One region of the Corynebacterium capitovis DSM 44611 genome, then DNA from elsewhere that is predicted to be linked to it. Evidence: predicted binding sites of a transcription regulator. Region 1 holds the regulator's gene; each other region holds the start of a gene.

Region 1 (5,556 bases):
CAGCGGAGCTAGTAGAAACGTCGCGGCTGTGGGCGCGCGACGTGGCCTCAATCGAGCCCGAATGGGTCGAGCGCGCAGCGGCAAGCCTATTGCGGCACAGTTACTCCGACCCCGTGTGGTCGCGGAAGCGTTCCGCAGCCATGGTCCATCAACATTCTCAGCTTTACGGGGTCCCCATCGTCCGCGACCGCCTCGTCCCCTACCACCGAATCGACGCCGAGGGGGCCCGGGTGATGTTTATCCGCCACGCTCTCATCGAAGGTGATTGGAACCGACATCACGCTTTTATTGAGCACAACGAGTCGATGCTTGCCAGGGCCTCAGAGATCGAGGAGAAGCTGCGCCGGCGGGGCATTCTTGTCGACGACGACGCGCTCTACGACTTCTACAACTCAAAACTGCCCGCCGAGGTAACAACCGCCCGTCATTTCGACTCGTGGTGGAAGAAAAAGCGCCACGTTGACCCGCACTTTCTGGACTTCAACCCCGCCGACCTCCTCATCGAAGACGTTGACGCCGCCGAAGGTGCGTTTCCCGATACCTGGCGACAGGGGGGCATCGATTACACCCTCTCCTACAAGTTCGAGCCGGGTGATCCCTTCGACGGCGTTACCGTCGCCGTCCCAGTACCGCTGCTTGCTGGGTTTGACTCCCACGGTTGTGACTGGCTTGTGCCAGGCCTGAGAGAAGAGCTGGTCACCGAGCTGATTCGGACCCTGCCCAAAGCGCTGCGTCGCTCCGTCGTTCCCGCGCCAGATTTCGCGGTGCGCGCTCTCCCCCTTCTGCAACCCCTTTCCGCTCCCCTAACCGAACAGCTCGCCTCCGTGCTCCGCGGCCTTGGGGGGTCCGGGATCGACGGCTCCGACTTCAACCCAGACGCTCTCCCGCCCCACCTACGCGTCACATTTGCGGCAATCGACAAGCACGGTGACATCATCGACCACGATAAGGACCTGGCGAAACTCAAAGCGCGCCAGGCCCGACACATTCGCTCCTCGGTTTCTCGGGCAGGACGGCGCTCGGAGACCGCCTCCGTGTCGGATTGGACCGCCGACACGCTGGGGGTTATACCAGAGGCGATCGAAACCACTATCGACGGAAACCACGTGGAGGCGTACCCGGCGCTTGAGGCGACCCCCGGCGGCGTCAAGGTCACGGTGCACCCAACGCGACAGGCCGCTGACGCCTCGATGTTGACCGCGTCGCTCACGCTCCTTTTGCGACGCATCACCGTGTCCGAAGCTCAGATGACGAAAGGGCTTCCGCTGCGCCAACGGGTGGCCGTGGACACCTATCCCCACGGTGGAGCTAGCGGGTTGGTCAATGACGCCCGCGTTGCTGTCGTGCGAGATCTTCTCCTCGCCTGCGGCGGCCCGGTCCGTGATCCTGCTCAGTTCGACGCACTCTTCAAAGAAGTCGCTTCCGCCGCGGCGGGTGAGGTGCGGCGCACAATAGTCGGCATCGCGCCCGCGCTACCGCAGTATCTTGACACCCTCCGCGAGCTCGACAAGTGGGAGGGCCCGGCAATCGATGACATCCGTACGCAGATGGCGTTCCTCCTTCCCGAGAACGCGATAACGAAGCACGGCATGGAACGCTTAAAGCACCTACCCCGCTACCTGGAGGCGATCCGTCTGAGGCTAGAGGACATGGCCCTAGACCCGGAACGAGATGCACAGCGACAAGACATCGTCGACTCAGTCCGCTCCCGCCTCGACGCCAAGCTCCGCGAATTGCCCACGAGCCGCGGGCGAGGCAAACTGTACAAAGATATCCTCTGGGCTATCCAGGAGCTGCGGGTGAGCATTTTTGCTCAACGCCTTGGAACGCCACGCCCAGTTAGCCCGAAGCGGATTGAGAAAATGATCTCGCAGCTCGCCTAAGATCGGGCGGGTTTGCTGTGTTCGCTGCGTTCACTCAGACGGATCCCCTGTCACGCCGTCGCATGAGCCTGATCTCTTGCTCGAAGTCATCGGCGGAGTCGAAGGACTTGTAGACCGAGGCAAAGCGAAGGTACGCGACCTCGTCTAGGTGCCGGAGCGGCTCCAGCACCGCCAGACCGATGTCGTTTGCGTCCACCTGGGAGCTGCCGTGGGACCTGACAGTCTCTTCAACTTGTTGAGCGAGACGCTTGAGCGCGTCATCGGAGACGTCCCGCCCCTGGCACGCCCGCTTAACGCCGACGATGAGCTTATCGCGGTCAAACGGCTCGATAACCCCGTTACGCTTGACGACAGTTAAAATCGCTTTCTCCAAAGTGGTAAATCGGCCTCCGCAGCTGGGACATTCGCGCCTCCGCCGGATAGCCGAACCGCTATCGACGACGCGAGAATCCATCACTCGCGACTGCTCGTTGTGACAGAAAGGGCAGTACACGGCAGTTCCTTTCGCTCGGTTCTCCACCGAGACCCCTCGGCTTTCCCAGACTGCCAATCCTACCTCCACGCCCCGTGATTAAGGCAGCCTGGCGAGCTCACGTGTGACGTCGCTAGCCGCGCCCGCCCCCTGCCCTTCACCAGCGAAGACCCCGCCGAGCGCCGAGCCAATAATCAATGCGAGACCGAGGCAAGTGCTCAGCACGATGCTCATCCGGCGTTCGAGGGGGGATTCGAATTGAGAGGGCGCGACAGCAACGTCTTCCACGTTGTGTGCAGTGACGGGACCGTATTTTCGATCAACCGGTTCTAAGCTCCGTATCTCGAAAAGGTCCGACTCCGGATTTGTCGTTTGCTCCACGTCCCACCACATCCCGGGGGCCGAGGTGAAGCTTGCGTTCCGAGTAGAAAAGGTAGAGGTCACAGCCGTCATCGTTCTCATCCTTCTGTGCTTTAATGCATACCGTATACCTTCGTCACGACACGTCGGGAGGGTATGCGATCGAATGTTCGAACACACCAACGTGTTCGATTTCTAGCACACCCTTGCGATGGTGTCCACCACTCGGAGCCATGCCTCGAAATCTCGAACGTGCTTGCCATCTCTGGTACGTTGAGAGGAAACAAGCAACCCAGCCTCAACCCCGTTCGATGTTCCCGCGCCCGACACGAGTCGGCCTGCGCTTACCGCTCACACACCCAGCGAGGAGAAATGTAGAAATGGCCCGAAAAAAGGACGACCGCGGTGGCCCTGATCTGAGCAGCCTGTCCGCTAGGCAGCGACGCATCCTCGAAGTCATCAGAGACGCCGTGGTGCTTCGCGGGTATCCGCCGAGTATCCGCGAAATTGGAGATGCCGCGGGCTTGCAGTCAACATCTTCCGTGGCCTACCAGCTCAAGGAGCTGGAGAAGAAGGGTTTCTTACGCAGAGACCCCAATAAGCCCCGCGCCGTTGACCTGCGCCACCTGCCCGGGACCCCTGCGACCGGAAAGCAGACTCAACAAGAGTCCGCGCCGGTTCCAGAGGACGCGTCTCAGCCCCGTTTCATACCGGTAGTGGGCCGAATTGCCGCCGGAACGCCCATTCTCGCCGAACAAAACGTGGATAGCTACTACCCGTTGCCCACTGAACTGCTTGGCGACGGTGAGCTGTACATGTTGCAGGTCGTTGGGGAATCCATGCGGGATGCCGGAATCCTAGACGGTGACTGGGTCGTGGTTCGCGAGCAACCTGTCGCGGAGGAGGGCGAGTTCGTAGCCGCTCTACTCGACGGCGAAGCCACCGTTAAGGAATTCCACCGTGACTCCAGTGGCGTCTGGCTCCTGCCGCACAACGACGCGTTCGCACCCATTAAGGGGGACGAGGCGGAGATCATGGGGCGGGTTGTGTCCGTGTTCCGCACGCTCTAGCGCCCCGTTTGTCACAATTGCGGTGCGCGGCGTGAGCGGCGCCCAGACACCGCCTCAGAGGAGGAGCTATGTACGCAGAAGAACGGCGTCGCCAGATCGCCTCTCTCACCGCGGTGGAGGGGCGCGTCAACGTCACCGCTCTCGCGGAGAAGTTTGGGGTGACGGCGGAGACAATCCGTCGCGACCTCGCCGCGCTCAATCGCGAAGGAGTCGTGCATCGCGTTCACGGAGGAGCGGTTGCTAGTCAGTCGTTTCAAACCACGGAGCTTCCTCTCGACGCTCGCCTTCGCACCTCGCCCGGGGCAAAGTCCGCGATTGCCCAGGCAGCACTGCAATACCTTCCGTCGAATGCGAACGGGGGAATCTTCCTAGATTCCGGAACAACCATCGCGACGCTGGCGGGGCTGATAGCTCACGATAGGTCGAGCGTCTCACACCCCATCGTGACGAACTGTCTTCCCATTGCGTTAGAACTCTCTTCCGCTGGGCTGCCCAACGTCCAACTCCTCGGGGGCTCGGTCCGAGCCATCACGCAGGCTGTTGTCGGCGACACCGCACTTCGGGCTCTGGCGTTGATGCGCGCTGACGTCGCGTTCATCGGTACAAACGCGTTGACGGTTGACCACGGGCTCTCGACGGCTGATGCGCAGGAAGCCGCCGTAAAATCCGCCATGATCACCAACGCCCGCTCGACGGTTGTGCTGTGCGATTCTACAAAGCTCGGGAACGACTATCTCGTCAGTTTCGCCACTCTGGCAGATATCGATGTAGTAATTACAGACACCGGTGCCCCGGGTTCGTTTGTCGAGGAACTGCGGGAAAACGATATCGAGGTTGTGACTGTCGGGACCTCAGTGTCGAATTCCCACACAGACCGTTGACCATTCGGACATAATCGGACATACTGGGGTTAATTCTCCACATATTGAGAGGGCATGATTCCGTGATCATCACTCTGACGCCCAACCCAAGTATCGACGCAACGCTCGAGCTCGACTCACTAGCCCGTGGCGGTGTGTGCCGTGTTTCCAGCGCCCACCGCGAGGCGGGAGGCAAGGGAATCAATGTCGCCCACGCCGTCGCCAAGGCGGGAGAGCAGTCCCTCGCCCTGGCACCGGCAGGGGCTGATGACCCTTTCCTCACTCTGGCCCGCGCTGCTGGAATCCCCGTTACAACCACCCCGATTACGGGCGTGGTGCGAACAAACACAACGCTGACCGAGCCCGACGGTACGACCACCAAGATCAACGAGCCGGGTCCAGAGTTGTCCCGTGCCGAATCACGCGCACTCGTCACCTCCCTGGAATCGAACGTGGCAGAAACGAAAGCGGACGCGGTGGTTCTCGCTGGGTCTCTGCCCTCGGGTGTCCCCGAGGATTGGTACGCCGAACTCGTGGCGGCTGCCCGCGACTCGCGAGGCGAGGCCATTATCGCGGTTGATACCTCGGATGCAGCGCTCATCGCACTCGGCCGCACCCTCGACGCGGATCCCCGGGCCCCGTTGCCAACCGTCCTCAAGCCGAACGCTTTCGAGCTCGGTCAGTTGACCGGACGCGATGGCGTCGCACTAGAGGAAAGCGCCGAACGGGGTGACTTCGGGGAGATTGTCGTTGCGGCCCGCTCGCTCACGGCCTTGGGCGTGAAGGAAGTACTTGTCACCCTCGGGGGAGCTGGAGCCTGCCTGGTGACAGGTGACGGCGCGTGGGGGGCGACTCCCCCGCCCATCGCCGTTCGCTCCACAGTCGGTGCTGGTGACAGCTCCCTAGCCGGG
Region 2 (5,556 bases), 910 kb from region 1:
TTGGCCACGGTTTCGACGACCAGGGCTCGCGCTACGACGGCGACGGCAACCTTAACTCGTGGTGGACCGACGAGGACCGCGAGCGCTTCGAAGCGCTAACCTCCAAGCTGGTCGAGCAGTTCGACGGGCTCGTTCCGGCGGGCGCGGAGGGCAGCGTCAACGGCGCGTTCACGCTCGGTGAGAACATCGGCGACCTCGGTGGCCTCGGCATCGCCGTGGAGGCCTACAAGCTCCACCTGCGCGAACACAACCTCAACGACGGCCCGGCGCTCCCCTTCGACGACCTCGACGGGGAGTACACGGGCTTCCAGCGCCTCTTCCTCGCCTGGGCGCGGGTCTGGCGCTCCAAGGCCCGGCCTGAGATGGCGAACCAGCTGCTCGCCATCGACCCCCACTCCCCCAGCGAATTCCGCTGCAACGTCATCGCCGCGAACGTGCCGGAGTTCTACGAGGCGTTTGACGTCGAGAAGGGGTCCAAGGTGTGGCTCGACCCTGCTGACCGGGTGACCATCTGGTGAGGCCTCCCCTCCAGCCCGGCCCCAGCGACGGGGCCTACCCGGAAAACGTGCAGGGTGACCCGGATTTCAACGTCGGCGGGGTCGCTCGCACGCTGCCGGAGGAGCTGCAACTCGAGCAGATCGACTCCTACATCCGCGCGACCTACCCCGAGACGGACCCGGACACCTTCGGCGCGCTGCTTCCCGACCGCCTCACGCACGCGGCGCTGCTCATGCTCGGCACGGCGGTGGACCACACCATGCCCGGCGTCGCCTTCACCGCGGGCGTGACCGTCGAGGCCACCGAGCTGGGCACGCTGTTCGTCCCCTCCCGCCCGACCGGAAAGTTCGCCGTCGCCCTCGCCCCCGGGCTCGGACCCAAGACGCGCGAGTACGCCTGGTACCCGGAGGTCGCCGCGGTGGCGGAGCTTTCGGGCACCACTCTTCTCGACGCCCCCACCGCCCAGGCCGCCCGCCAAACCGGGTACACGACCGCCTGGTTCTACCGCTGCGCTCCCGCGTTCCCGGCCGAGACCTGCGTGCTGACGTTCCCGCCCACCGGCACGTATCCCAGAGATATCTTCGTACAAACCGAGGAGGACTACTTCACCCGCGGCGGGGTCTCCACGCCCGCGCAGGCGCGGCGCCGCGTCACAGACGTCGCAGAATTTCTTTGGTCGAGAGGCTGACGGCGAGCCGGTCGCCCGGTTTCCACGGGTTGAACTCGGCGGCCTCGTCGATGCCCCGCAGTGCGTCCGCGGTATTCGCGGCGGCGTCGCCGTTGGTCAGGGCCGCCGCGACCCACGTCTCCATGCCGCTCGACCCGAAGGACACGCTCCCGGTCTCGGACTCTTCGTCATTGGACCAGCCCGTTTTGGTCCCCTCTGCGTTTTTCAGCAGGGCCGTGCCAAAGACTTGGTGGAACCCGTCGCTGGCCGTCTCGGACTGGTTGCGCATCCCGTCGATAAGTGGCCGGGCAGAGGAATCGCTCAGGATGCTCGCGACGAACTTGGCCACGTCATACGCCGAGGTCACACTCCGCCCCCAGGACTCGTTACGGTACGTATCCTCCAGGTCAAAGTCGGCGGCGACGCTGTCGATTGCCTCGGGGTACGTTTCGTCGAGGATCTCAGCATATCCGTCGTCGGAGTACGTGATCATGTACTCCACCAGGTTCTTTTCCTCGTCGGTCCCGTGGTTCAACACGTAGTAGCCGAGATAAAGCTTGGCCAGGGACAGGGCGGCTCGCTCCTCCTTGGCGGCGCTGGAGCCCGTCCAGGTTCCGTCCGGATGGTACACCGCGAGCGCGGTCCGCTCGGAGTCATAAGCTCCGTCGTATTCACGACCCACCTGATACGCGTGGGCCGTGGGGGCGCTGGCCAGCACGGTGGCCACAACACCCCACACAAGATTTTTCACCCCCCTATTATGCGCTAGAGGTCAAACAGCGATTCCGCCTCGTCCCCTTCTTCCACTGGCGCATCGATCTCGCACAGGGTAACGGTCGCCCCGTTTGCGTCGGCCACCACGGCGAGGGGGCCGAAGGGCGACAGTTCCGGCCCCAGCAGGACCTCGCCGCCCAGCTCGGGCGCCCGGCGCGCGGCGTCCTGCACGTCGGCGACGCCAAAATATGTCTCCCAGAACCCGGTCATCTCCATGTCCTCCTCGACGCGCATGCCCAGGAAGGGCGCGCCGTCGTGAAGAGCGAGGTAATAGCCGTCTTCTTCCCGCACCTCCCAGTCGAACAGCTCGGCATAGAAGTCGATGCACTCGCGGCCCTTGTACCCGGCGACGTACTCGCGCCACACCGGGGTGCCGGGCTCGCCAGCGGCGACGAACCGCTCCTCACCCGCCGGGTCGATGAGGCCGAACATCGCCCCCGCGGGGTCCGCGCACAGCGTCATCCGGCCGAGCGCGACGTCAGTTTCAGCAAGCACTTTTCCGCCCAGCTTCTCGATGTCCCCCGCGCCCCTGAGCAGGAAGTACGTCACCCACACGTCGTCGTCCTGTGGCACGAAACCGGCCACGGGCAACCCGTCCTTGCGAGCAAACAGATCCTCTACCTTCCAGCCCAGCAGCGTGGCGTAGAAGTAGGCGGACTTCGCGGTGTCGGTCGTGGCCAGGTCCTGCCAGTAGGGCATGCCTTCCACGGCTTCGAATGCTGGCATTTACGTTCCCCTCACGGTTGCGGTGGTGCCCAGGGCGGCGACCACGTCGCCGTCGGCAAGCGATTGGCCCCGCGACTCCGCCGCGCGACCGTTGACTGTGACCTCGCCCTCGGCGATGAGCTCTTTGGCTTGGCCACCGGACTCGGCTAGGCCGGACAGTTTAAGGAACTGCCCGAGTCTGATCGACTCGCCTGTGATCTCGACATCCATGGGCGCCAAGCTTAGCGCTCGGCTTGGTCGGTGGGCATGATGCTCAGGGTATCGACGTTGACGTGCGGCGGCAGGCTGGCCACCCAGCGGATGGCCTCGGCGATGTCGGCGGCGCTCAGGTTCAGTTTACCCTCGTAAACGGCCGCCGCTTTCTCCTTGTCACCCAAGCGGTTCAGCGAGAAGTCGGTCTGCACGCGCCCGGGGTCGATCTCGGTGACGCGGATCGAGTTCTCCGCCTCTTCGCGACGCAGTGCCCGCGTCAGCCCCCGCAGCCCGAACTTCGCGGCGTTGTACCCGGACCCACCCTTGTAGGCATCTGTCCCTGCCACCGAGCCAATGTTTACCACCAGCCCTTGCGCCGCTTTGAGCTGCGGGTACAGGGCCTTGGTCACGCGCACGGTGCCGTAGACGTTCGTCTCGTACATCCAGCGCCAGTCATCCTCCTTGGCGTCGCGCAGGTAATCGAGGCCCCTCGCCCCTCCCGCGTTGTTGACCAGCAAGTCAACGCGCTCGAGGCGCTGAGCTAGATCGTCGACGCTTCCCTGGTCCGTCACATCCAACTCAACCGCAACACCTCCGATCTCGCGCGCAACCGCTTCACAACGCTCGACGCGCCGGGCCGCCACGTAGACAGTCCAGCCATCACCCGCTAGCGCCCGGGCCGCGGCCTCCCCGATTCCCGCTGAGCCGCCTGTCACAACCGCAATCTTCTCCATATCACCCGAGTGTAGGGTCTAAGCTATGAGCCGAAACATTCTGACCATCGCGCTCGTGGTCGCCGTAGCGTTCGTCCTTTCCGAGGGTCGCTGGCTGGGGCCCGTCGTGGCGCTGGCCGCTTCGCTTCTGGCCCTGTTCTCGGTCGAAAGGTGAGCCTGCAGCCGTGCCACCCGGGAGTTCAGCAACCTGTCGAACACCGTTCCCGGTCGCTATTCCCGGGCGGTCATGCCCCCGAAATCTGCACCTCGAGTTCGGCGTCATCGCCTCCGGCACCGTAGTCACCCGCGACGTTCCCCCCGATTTGCTCGTCGCCGGGCCCCCGGCCTCGACAAGCACTCGCCTATCGCCGCTCCCTAGAAATAATTTTCGAATTGTCCTTGACGGACGCTCGTGTGTTCGATTAGTATGGGTGATGTCAGGAGGGGTCACGACATTCTTGGGGGAGATCCATGGATCCGTACTTCGCTACACAGCGCCAGGGAGACGGCCGTTGTGCAGCAACTCTACTAATCAGACGGGGAGAATACGCGCTTTACTCACGCTTCGCGCAGGATGACTACGACCTCACCGATTTCGAGGTAGCCGTCACCCACCTCTGCCAGGCGACGGGGTCAACCAAACACTATATCGAACGCGCAATCCTGGGTTACGCCCGGTTGCGGGACCTGCCCCGCCTGAGGCACATGCAGGCGCGAACTCACTTGCTGTGCGTCGATCGCCTTGCCGCAATCGACGCAGCGCTGGCCATCATTCCCCCCGACTCGGCCGAGGACATCCTCGCGGGTGCCGACGACCTACTTGCCGCACTCTTCACACCCTCCCGGCCCGCCCAGGAGCTGCCCTCCGCCAGGCAGATTACCCGCCGGCTCCGCCAGCACGTCGCGGCGAGAGATCCCGGCGTTGCCTACGACCCTAAGAAACGATCAAAGCGGAATTCAACAGACCCGTCGCAGGATTCGGCGACCTTCTTCGACGTCAACGACGGCGGCGTCGACCGCAAGGGCGTCGAGCTCGTGACCGACGCCGCCTCGATGGCGGCCATCCGAGACACCGTCGCCGCGACCGCCCGCCAGTGCCAGGTATCCGAGGCCGAGGCGGCGGTGCGCCTCCTCTCCGGAACCGCCCAGCGCCCGGGCCGGACAGTCATCACGGTCTACGCCCCGTACGGCCGCCGCCCAGGCGACCCCGTTTTTATCCCCGGCTCGGGCTGGACGAACGCGCCCGCCACCGACACGGTCGACGCAGGGGAAACCACGCAACGCCCCCTCGACCCAGACCAGCACACCCCCTCCTACACGCCGACGCGCGAAATGCGCGACGTCGCCTGCGCACGCGACGGCACATGCGTCTTTCCCGGCTGCGGGCGCCTCGCGGAGGACTGCCAGCTGGATCATCGCATTCCGTTCGAGGAGGGCGGCGAAACCACCCCGGCAAACTTGTATTCGCTATGCCAGCGCCATCACAACGTCAAGACGGACCGCCGCGCTTTCTACATCCCGGACCCCGTCACAGGCGACATCGTCTGGCTATTCCCGGACGGCACATACTTACTGTCCCGCCCAGACGGGCCCCTACATGGCCAGGTCACCCCAGTCGGTCCGCACTGGCAGTCCAGTCTCGCTCAGGTCCGCGCGAACCGCGACAACGCGGCGCGCTTTTACGCCGCCTGCCATGCGGCCTGCGACAAATACGAAACGACCGACCCCGCTACCCTCTCGGCGGCACTTGCCAGCCTCGAGCAGGAATATGGTCTGGCTTTCGATTACACCAGCCGGGAACCACAGACACCTCCAACCTCGCCGGAAAACCCGTTGCGCAGCAGAGCGAAGCCCTCGTCCAGGTTTTGATGCGACTCCACGGCGATGCTCGCCGCGGTAAGAGCGGAAAACAGGAGCAATGTCGCGCCCTCGCGCGAGAGGTTATCGGACTGCAGCGCCTCGATGAGTGGTTCATGTAGGTGGCGA
Region 3 (5,556 bases), 810 kb from region 1:
TAGTGAGTCACGTGGAACCCCAGGTTGAATTCGATGCCCGTGTACGTGTCGCGGGTACCGGGTACCGGGGTGGAGCGCAGGCGCTGGGTTTTCACTGGGGTGAGTCTACAGGGGCCTTCGCGTCGGGTTTAAAGGGAAACGTCATTCCGTACTCCTGCTCGAGGGTCTGGATTTGCTGCAGCGTGTGGCGGAGGGACGCGCCATTGTCGTGCTCATCGAGCAGAGCGTGGCACCGCGCGTAGAAGCGGGCCGCCGAGCCACGGCGACGTTGGATATCTGCCGCGCTTGCTTTCCACCTGGGAACCGTGGGCGTAGTTTCCTCGACGAGGATGCCTTCCGGTTCGGTGGTGGCCCACGTGCCGTCCTCGAACAGCCAGACGATTTCGCCGCTAGACGGGTCAGGGATGTAGAAGGCTCGCCGGTCCGTCTTGACGTTGTGGTGGTGGGCGCAAAGACAGAACAGGTTGCCGGGGGTCGTGGGTCCGCCCGCGTCGTAGGGAACCCGGTGGTCGAGCTGGCACTCCTCGGCAGCGCGGTCGCAGCCGGGGAAAATGCAGACGCCGTCGCGCGCACGCACGTAGTTGCGCATGTGCTCGGTGGGTGCGTAACCCTCGACGACCTCCGCGGCAATGTCGTCGAGGTCGACGGTCGGCTCCGGTACCTCGCCGTTGGCATCCCAGCCGTGACCGGGGTAGTACGCCGTGTCCCGCCCCTTCGGTGTAAAGGCGTAGGTGACGGGGCGTGACGCGGGCTGGGCTCCCCCGTGGAACACCGCGTCCAAAGCCTCGGCCAGTGTCAGATGCCCTTCCCGTGCCACCGCGCGCAGGGTCGCTTCGTAGCCAGCGATCGTGCTTGTAGCGCCTGAAATGATGATTGCGGCGTTTTTCACATCGTTGGTATAGCCGGGCACGAAGCTTATCGACGTTTCGCGTGCCTGCTCGGCACGCTCCTTCCGTCGCTTCGGATCGAAATTAATGGTCTCATCGATCTTCCCCACGAGCTTGCGCAAGCGCAGCGCGACGGACCTCGATGAGGGGAAGGGTTGGTCGGCTTTGCGAGGGGTGAACATGCCCACCAGAAACGAGTCGATGGCCTGCCACGTTTCCTTGGGGGTCTCCGGATGCAGCGTGCACAAAATGTGATCGATGATCGAGAGCCGTTTGATGTTGATAAGGCAGGTCCGTTCCTGCAATTCCCGGAGGGCAGGCAGCTGTGCGAGGCGCATATAGGCACAGATCGCGTGTTCGATTTCTGTTTTGGCCAAGTCGGTTTCCTGGGCGAGGGCGGCGACTTCCAGGTCGAAATCCTCGACGTCCCCGTCGCCGGTGGCGTAGCCGATAAACATTGCGCATTCCCCTGCGCGGCGCTGGTAGGCACCTCTCGATGCGGGTGTGTCGTTGCGTTCGATGGTGAAGTAAGTAGGGCCAGGTTGCGTCACGAGAATCTCCCCCGAGAATGTCTCTTATTCAGGTCCAGCCCCCACATTATCGAACATATGCTCGCTTGTCAACGCCACAGCGAAAGTATTTTCGAACCCGTAGACAGCAAAAAACGTCGCACCGGGGGAGCCGGTACGACGTCGAGAAGTGGGCGTTGACTAAGCGACGCCGAGCGCCGGAGCGATAGTGGAGGTCCAGGCCTCGTCGATATCCTGGCGCCAGACGGGCCAGGAGTGTGTGCCGGTGTTGCGGAACTCGTATTTGGCGTTGATGCCCAGGCTGTCGAGCTTAGCTTGGAGGTCGTGGGTGCACTTGTTCACGGCTGCCTCGATGACGCCGCCTTCGACCTGCAACTGGGCCGCTCCGATAGAGGCAACGGGAGCGGCTAGGCCCTGAGCTGCGAGGGTCGACGTCAAATCATCCTTCGACGCGAGGCCCGTGCCAGCGGAGATGTAGAGCGCGGTGTCGCGCAGATTGGCGGCGTTGAGGAGCGCGTCGTGCTTGACGTTGTTCTCGCTGCCCATCGGGCCCCACATCATCTCCGGTGTGACGGATGTGTAGTCTCCCGATTCCGAGGCGCGGTTAATCGTGATCCGCCCAAAGTTGTAACCGTGCGGCGAGGACGTCGCGGCGCAGCCGGAGAAGGATCCGGCCGCGGCGTAGAAACCGGGCTTCAAGGTGGGCAGCACGAGCGAGGACGTAGCGGACATCGAGAAGCCGGCGATCGCGCGTTTGTCGTTTGCTTCCAGGTAGGGCTCGATGGCGGTGGGGAGCTCGTCGAGAAGGAAGTTTTCCCACAACTGGGGGCCCTTGAAGTAGGGCGCCTGCACGGTCGTGTCTACCCAGTTCGTGTAGTAGGAAAACGCGCCCTCCTGCGGGATGACGACGTTTACGCCCTTGCCCTTGAAGTAATTAACCGCGTCAAAGCGCGAGATCCAGTCGGCGTCCTGCTCGGCACTGCCCGCGCCGTTGAGCAGGTAGAACGTCGGCGCCTCGGTGACGCGCTCGCCCGCCGCGCTGGTGGCGGGGATGACGGCCACCGGGATGTCGCGACCCATCGACGGGGAGTGGACCTTGTAGGCGTGCAGGGACACGTGGTCGACCTGCTTCGTCCACGCCTGCGCCTTGCCCCCCGAGACGGTCAGCGGAACGTCCGTGGTGACGTCCCACGCCTTCACCGTGGTTTCCGCGGAAGCGGCGGGGGCGAGACCCAGAGCCAGGGACAGGGAGGCAGCGACGGCCATCACCGTACGTGCGATCTTCATGGGCGGAGTACATCCTTTTCAATGGAGAAATTCAGCTGCGTGTCAATGTAGCCGACGGCTCGCGAGAGCACTACCGAGCGTACAGGTAGCGTATGCCACAACGTGCGAGATTGTGCGACAATAATCGGGCCTCAAGACAATTACCGCGACGAAAGGGATACCTGTGAACCCCATCGAGTACATCCAGCTGCAGATCAACAACGCGCTCGGCCCCTTGATCCACCTCGGCTCCTCGGGCTTGTCCAAACTCTCTCTGGCGCTGCATCTGTTCTAGCCAGGTACTCGCCGCCCCCGATGCCGCGTACCCACGTATCCTAGTGGGCGTGAGTAACGAACACTATGACGTTGTTGTCCTCGGTGCGGGCCCCGGTGGCTACGTCGCCGCGATCCGTGCCGCGCAGCTTGGGAAGAAGGTCGCGGTTGTTGAGAAAAAGTACTGGGGTGGCGTGTGCCTGAACGTGGGCTGCATTCCCTCTAAGTCACTTTTGAAAAACGCCGAGGTCGCGCACCTGTTTAACCACGAAGCGAAGACCTTCGGCATCAAGGGTGACGTCGAGTTCGACTTCGGTGACGCCCACAAGCGCTCCCGCCAGGTCTCCCAGAAGATCGTCGGTGGCGTCCACTACCTGATGAAGAAGAACAAGATCACCGAGATCGACGGCCTCGGCTCGTTTACCGACGCCAAGACGCTGGAGATCAGCGAGGGCAAAAACGCGGGCAAGACCGTGACCTTCGACAACTGCATCATCGCGACGGGTTCCGTCGTGCGTAGCCTGCCCGGCATTGAGTTGTCGGACAACGTCGTGTCCTACGAAGAGCAGATCCTCAACCCCGAGGCGCCGCGTAAGATGGTCATCGTCGGTGCAGGCGCCATCGGCATGGAGTTCGCCTACGTGCTGGCCAACTACGGTGTCGATGTCACCGTCGTGGAGTACATGGACCGGGTGCTCCCGAACGAGGACAAGGATGTCTCCAAGGAGATCGCCAAGGCGTACAAGAAGCTCGGCGTGAAGCTCCTGACCGGGCACGCCACTACCGCTGTGCGCGACAATGGCTCCGAGGTCGAGGTGGACATCAAGAAGAACGGCACCGAGGACACGGAAACGCTCACCGTCGACCGTGTCATGATCTCCGTTGGCTTCGCGCCCCGCACCGAGGGTTATGGCCTAGAGAACACGGGCGTCGACCTCACGGAGCGAGGGGCCATTGCTATCGACGACAACATGCGCACCAACGTCGAGGGCCTGTACGCGATTGGCGACGTCACAGCGAAGCTGCAACTGGCCCACGTCGCGGAAGCGCAGGGCATCATCGCGGCGGAGACGATCGCCGGTGCCGAGACCCTGCCGATCGAGGACTACATGATGACCCCCCGCGCGACCTTCTGCAACCCCCAGGTCGCGTCCATGGGTTACACCGAGGAACAGGCCCGCCAGAAGTGGCCGGACAAAGAAATCAAGGTGGCGACGTTCCCGTTCTCGGCCAACGGCAAGGCGCTTGGCCTCGGCGAGTCCACCGGCTTTGCCAAGCTTGTTGCCGACGCCGACTTCGGCGAGATCCTAGGGGCCCACCTGGTTGGAGCCAACGTCTCCGAGCTCCTGCCCGAGGTGACGTTGGCGCAGCGCTTCGATCTCACTGCGAGCGAGATCGCGCGCAACATTCACATCCACCCAACGCTCTCCGAGGCTCTCAAGGAGATCTCGCATGGCGTCGAGGGGCACATGATTAACCTGTAACAGCTGCGGCCAAGGCTCCGAGCGACTCCGCGAGCGTGTCGTCGTTGTAGTTCTCGGAGACCGAACGGGCGGCGTCGGACGCGAGCTCCGACCGGTCGTAGGTCAGCGTCACGGAGGTGTGGTCGGCGTCAACGGGCTCGAGCTCGTAGAGCCACTTCGAGCCGACCTGGACGCCGCCGGTGATGTTCTCCACGTTCTTCCATCCGATGACGCGATCCGGCTGGAAGGCGAAGACCTCGTTGCGTGTTTGGTACTCGGAGCCGTCTGGCTTGGACATGTTCATCGTGAACGTGTCGCCGATGCTGCCGAGGCGGTCGCCACGGTCCGCGGAGACGACGGAACCGGAGTGGTCCGTCTCCGCGTGGCGCTGGGGGTTGGACAGGATATTGAAGATCGTGCCCGCGGGGGCGTCGATGACTCGTGTTGCGGTGTTCGTCTGCTCAGTCATGGCGCCCAGTGTAGAGAAAACTCAGTAGGGGGCGATCGACGTCGAGTGGGGGTCGACGTGTGCCCCGTACTGGATGGAGGGGAAGGCCCGCTGGGCGCAGTTCTTCCGGGGACACACGCGGCACCCTGCGCCGATGGGGGTGGCCTGCGTGACGTCGTCAAGCGGGAGGCCCTGCGCGTAGATCGTGCGGTCAGCGTGGCGAGTCTCGCACCCCAGGCCGATGGCGAAGAGCTTCTCGGTCTCGTTGAATTGGAAGCGGTGGTGGCGCACGGTCCTGGCCACCCAGAGGTACGTGCGGCCGTCCGGCATCATCGCGTGCTGGCGGACCGTTTCGCCGGGCAGCGAGAACGACTCGTAGATGCCCCACAGCGGGCAGGTGCCACCCGACGTGGAGAAGTGGTAGCCCGTCGCGGATTGGCGCTTTGAGATGTTGCCGGCCCGGTCCACTCGCACGAAGGTGAAGGGGACCCCGCGACGGTTCGCGCGCTGGAGTGTGGACAGCCGCGACGCCACGGTCTCGTACCCCACGCCGAATACGTGGCTGAGGTAGTCCACGTCGTAACCGTGGGCCTCGGACTCGGAGTGCATCAAGGTGTACGGCAGCAGGGTGGCCGCGGCGAAGTAACTTGCTATGCCGCGCCGGGCGAGGTTCACCGAGGTTTCAGAGG

What was found. Region 1 encodes LexA, which represses DNA repair genes until DNA is damaged. Its sites were predicted from a motif close to CGAACANNTGTTCG; they were not measured.
Region 2: a site for LexA is predicted at 3,978-3,991, ahead of CAPI_RS00295 (HNH endonuclease signature motif containing protein). Genes of this name have one in related genera too.
Region 3: a site for LexA is predicted at 1,489-1,502, ahead of CAPI_RS00855 (HNH endonuclease signature motif containing protein). Genes of this name have one in related genera too.

The regions. Positions count from the first base shown of each region.
Region 1 is NZ_CP047117.1:977,893-983,448, reverse strand. It holds gene hrpA (ATP-dependent RNA helicase HrpA) at 1-1,883, shown strand, start outside; gene nrdR (transcriptional regulator NrdR) at 1,918-2,376, opposite strand; gene CAPI_RS04795 (hypothetical protein) at 2,455-2,808, opposite strand; gene lexA (transcriptional repressor LexA) at 3,096-3,785, shown strand; gene sugR (transcriptional regulator SugR) at 3,854-4,666, shown strand; gene CAPI_RS04780 (1-phosphofructokinase family hexose kinase) at 4,729-5,556, shown strand, end outside.
Region 2 is NZ_CP047117.1:63,138-68,693, reverse strand. It holds gene CAPI_RS00330 (M13 family metallopeptidase) at 1-518, shown strand, start outside; gene CAPI_RS00325 (hypothetical protein) at 515-1,186, shown strand; gene CAPI_RS00320 (serine hydrolase) at 1,149-1,916, opposite strand; gene CAPI_RS00315 (VOC family protein) at 1,931-2,665, opposite strand; gene CAPI_RS00310 (RNA-binding S4 domain-containing protein) at 2,666-2,875, opposite strand; gene CAPI_RS00305 (SDR family oxidoreductase) at 2,887-3,591, opposite strand; gene CAPI_RS00300 (hypothetical protein) at 3,617-3,745, shown strand; gene CAPI_RS00295 (HNH endonuclease signature motif containing protein) at 4,042-5,439, shown strand; gene CAPI_RS00290 (TetR/AcrR family transcriptional regulator) at 5,355-5,556, opposite strand, start outside.
Region 3 is NZ_CP047117.1:167,169-172,724, forward strand. It holds gene CAPI_RS00850 (M1 family metallopeptidase) at 1-95, opposite strand, end outside; gene CAPI_RS00855 (HNH endonuclease signature motif containing protein) at 92-1,438, opposite strand; gene CAPI_RS00860 (alpha/beta hydrolase) at 1,598-2,704, opposite strand; gene lpdA (dihydrolipoyl dehydrogenase) at 3,028-4,440, shown strand; gene CAPI_RS00870 (SRPBCC family protein) at 4,430-4,888, opposite strand; gene ramB (acetate metabolism transcriptional regulator RamB) at 4,910-5,556, opposite strand, start outside.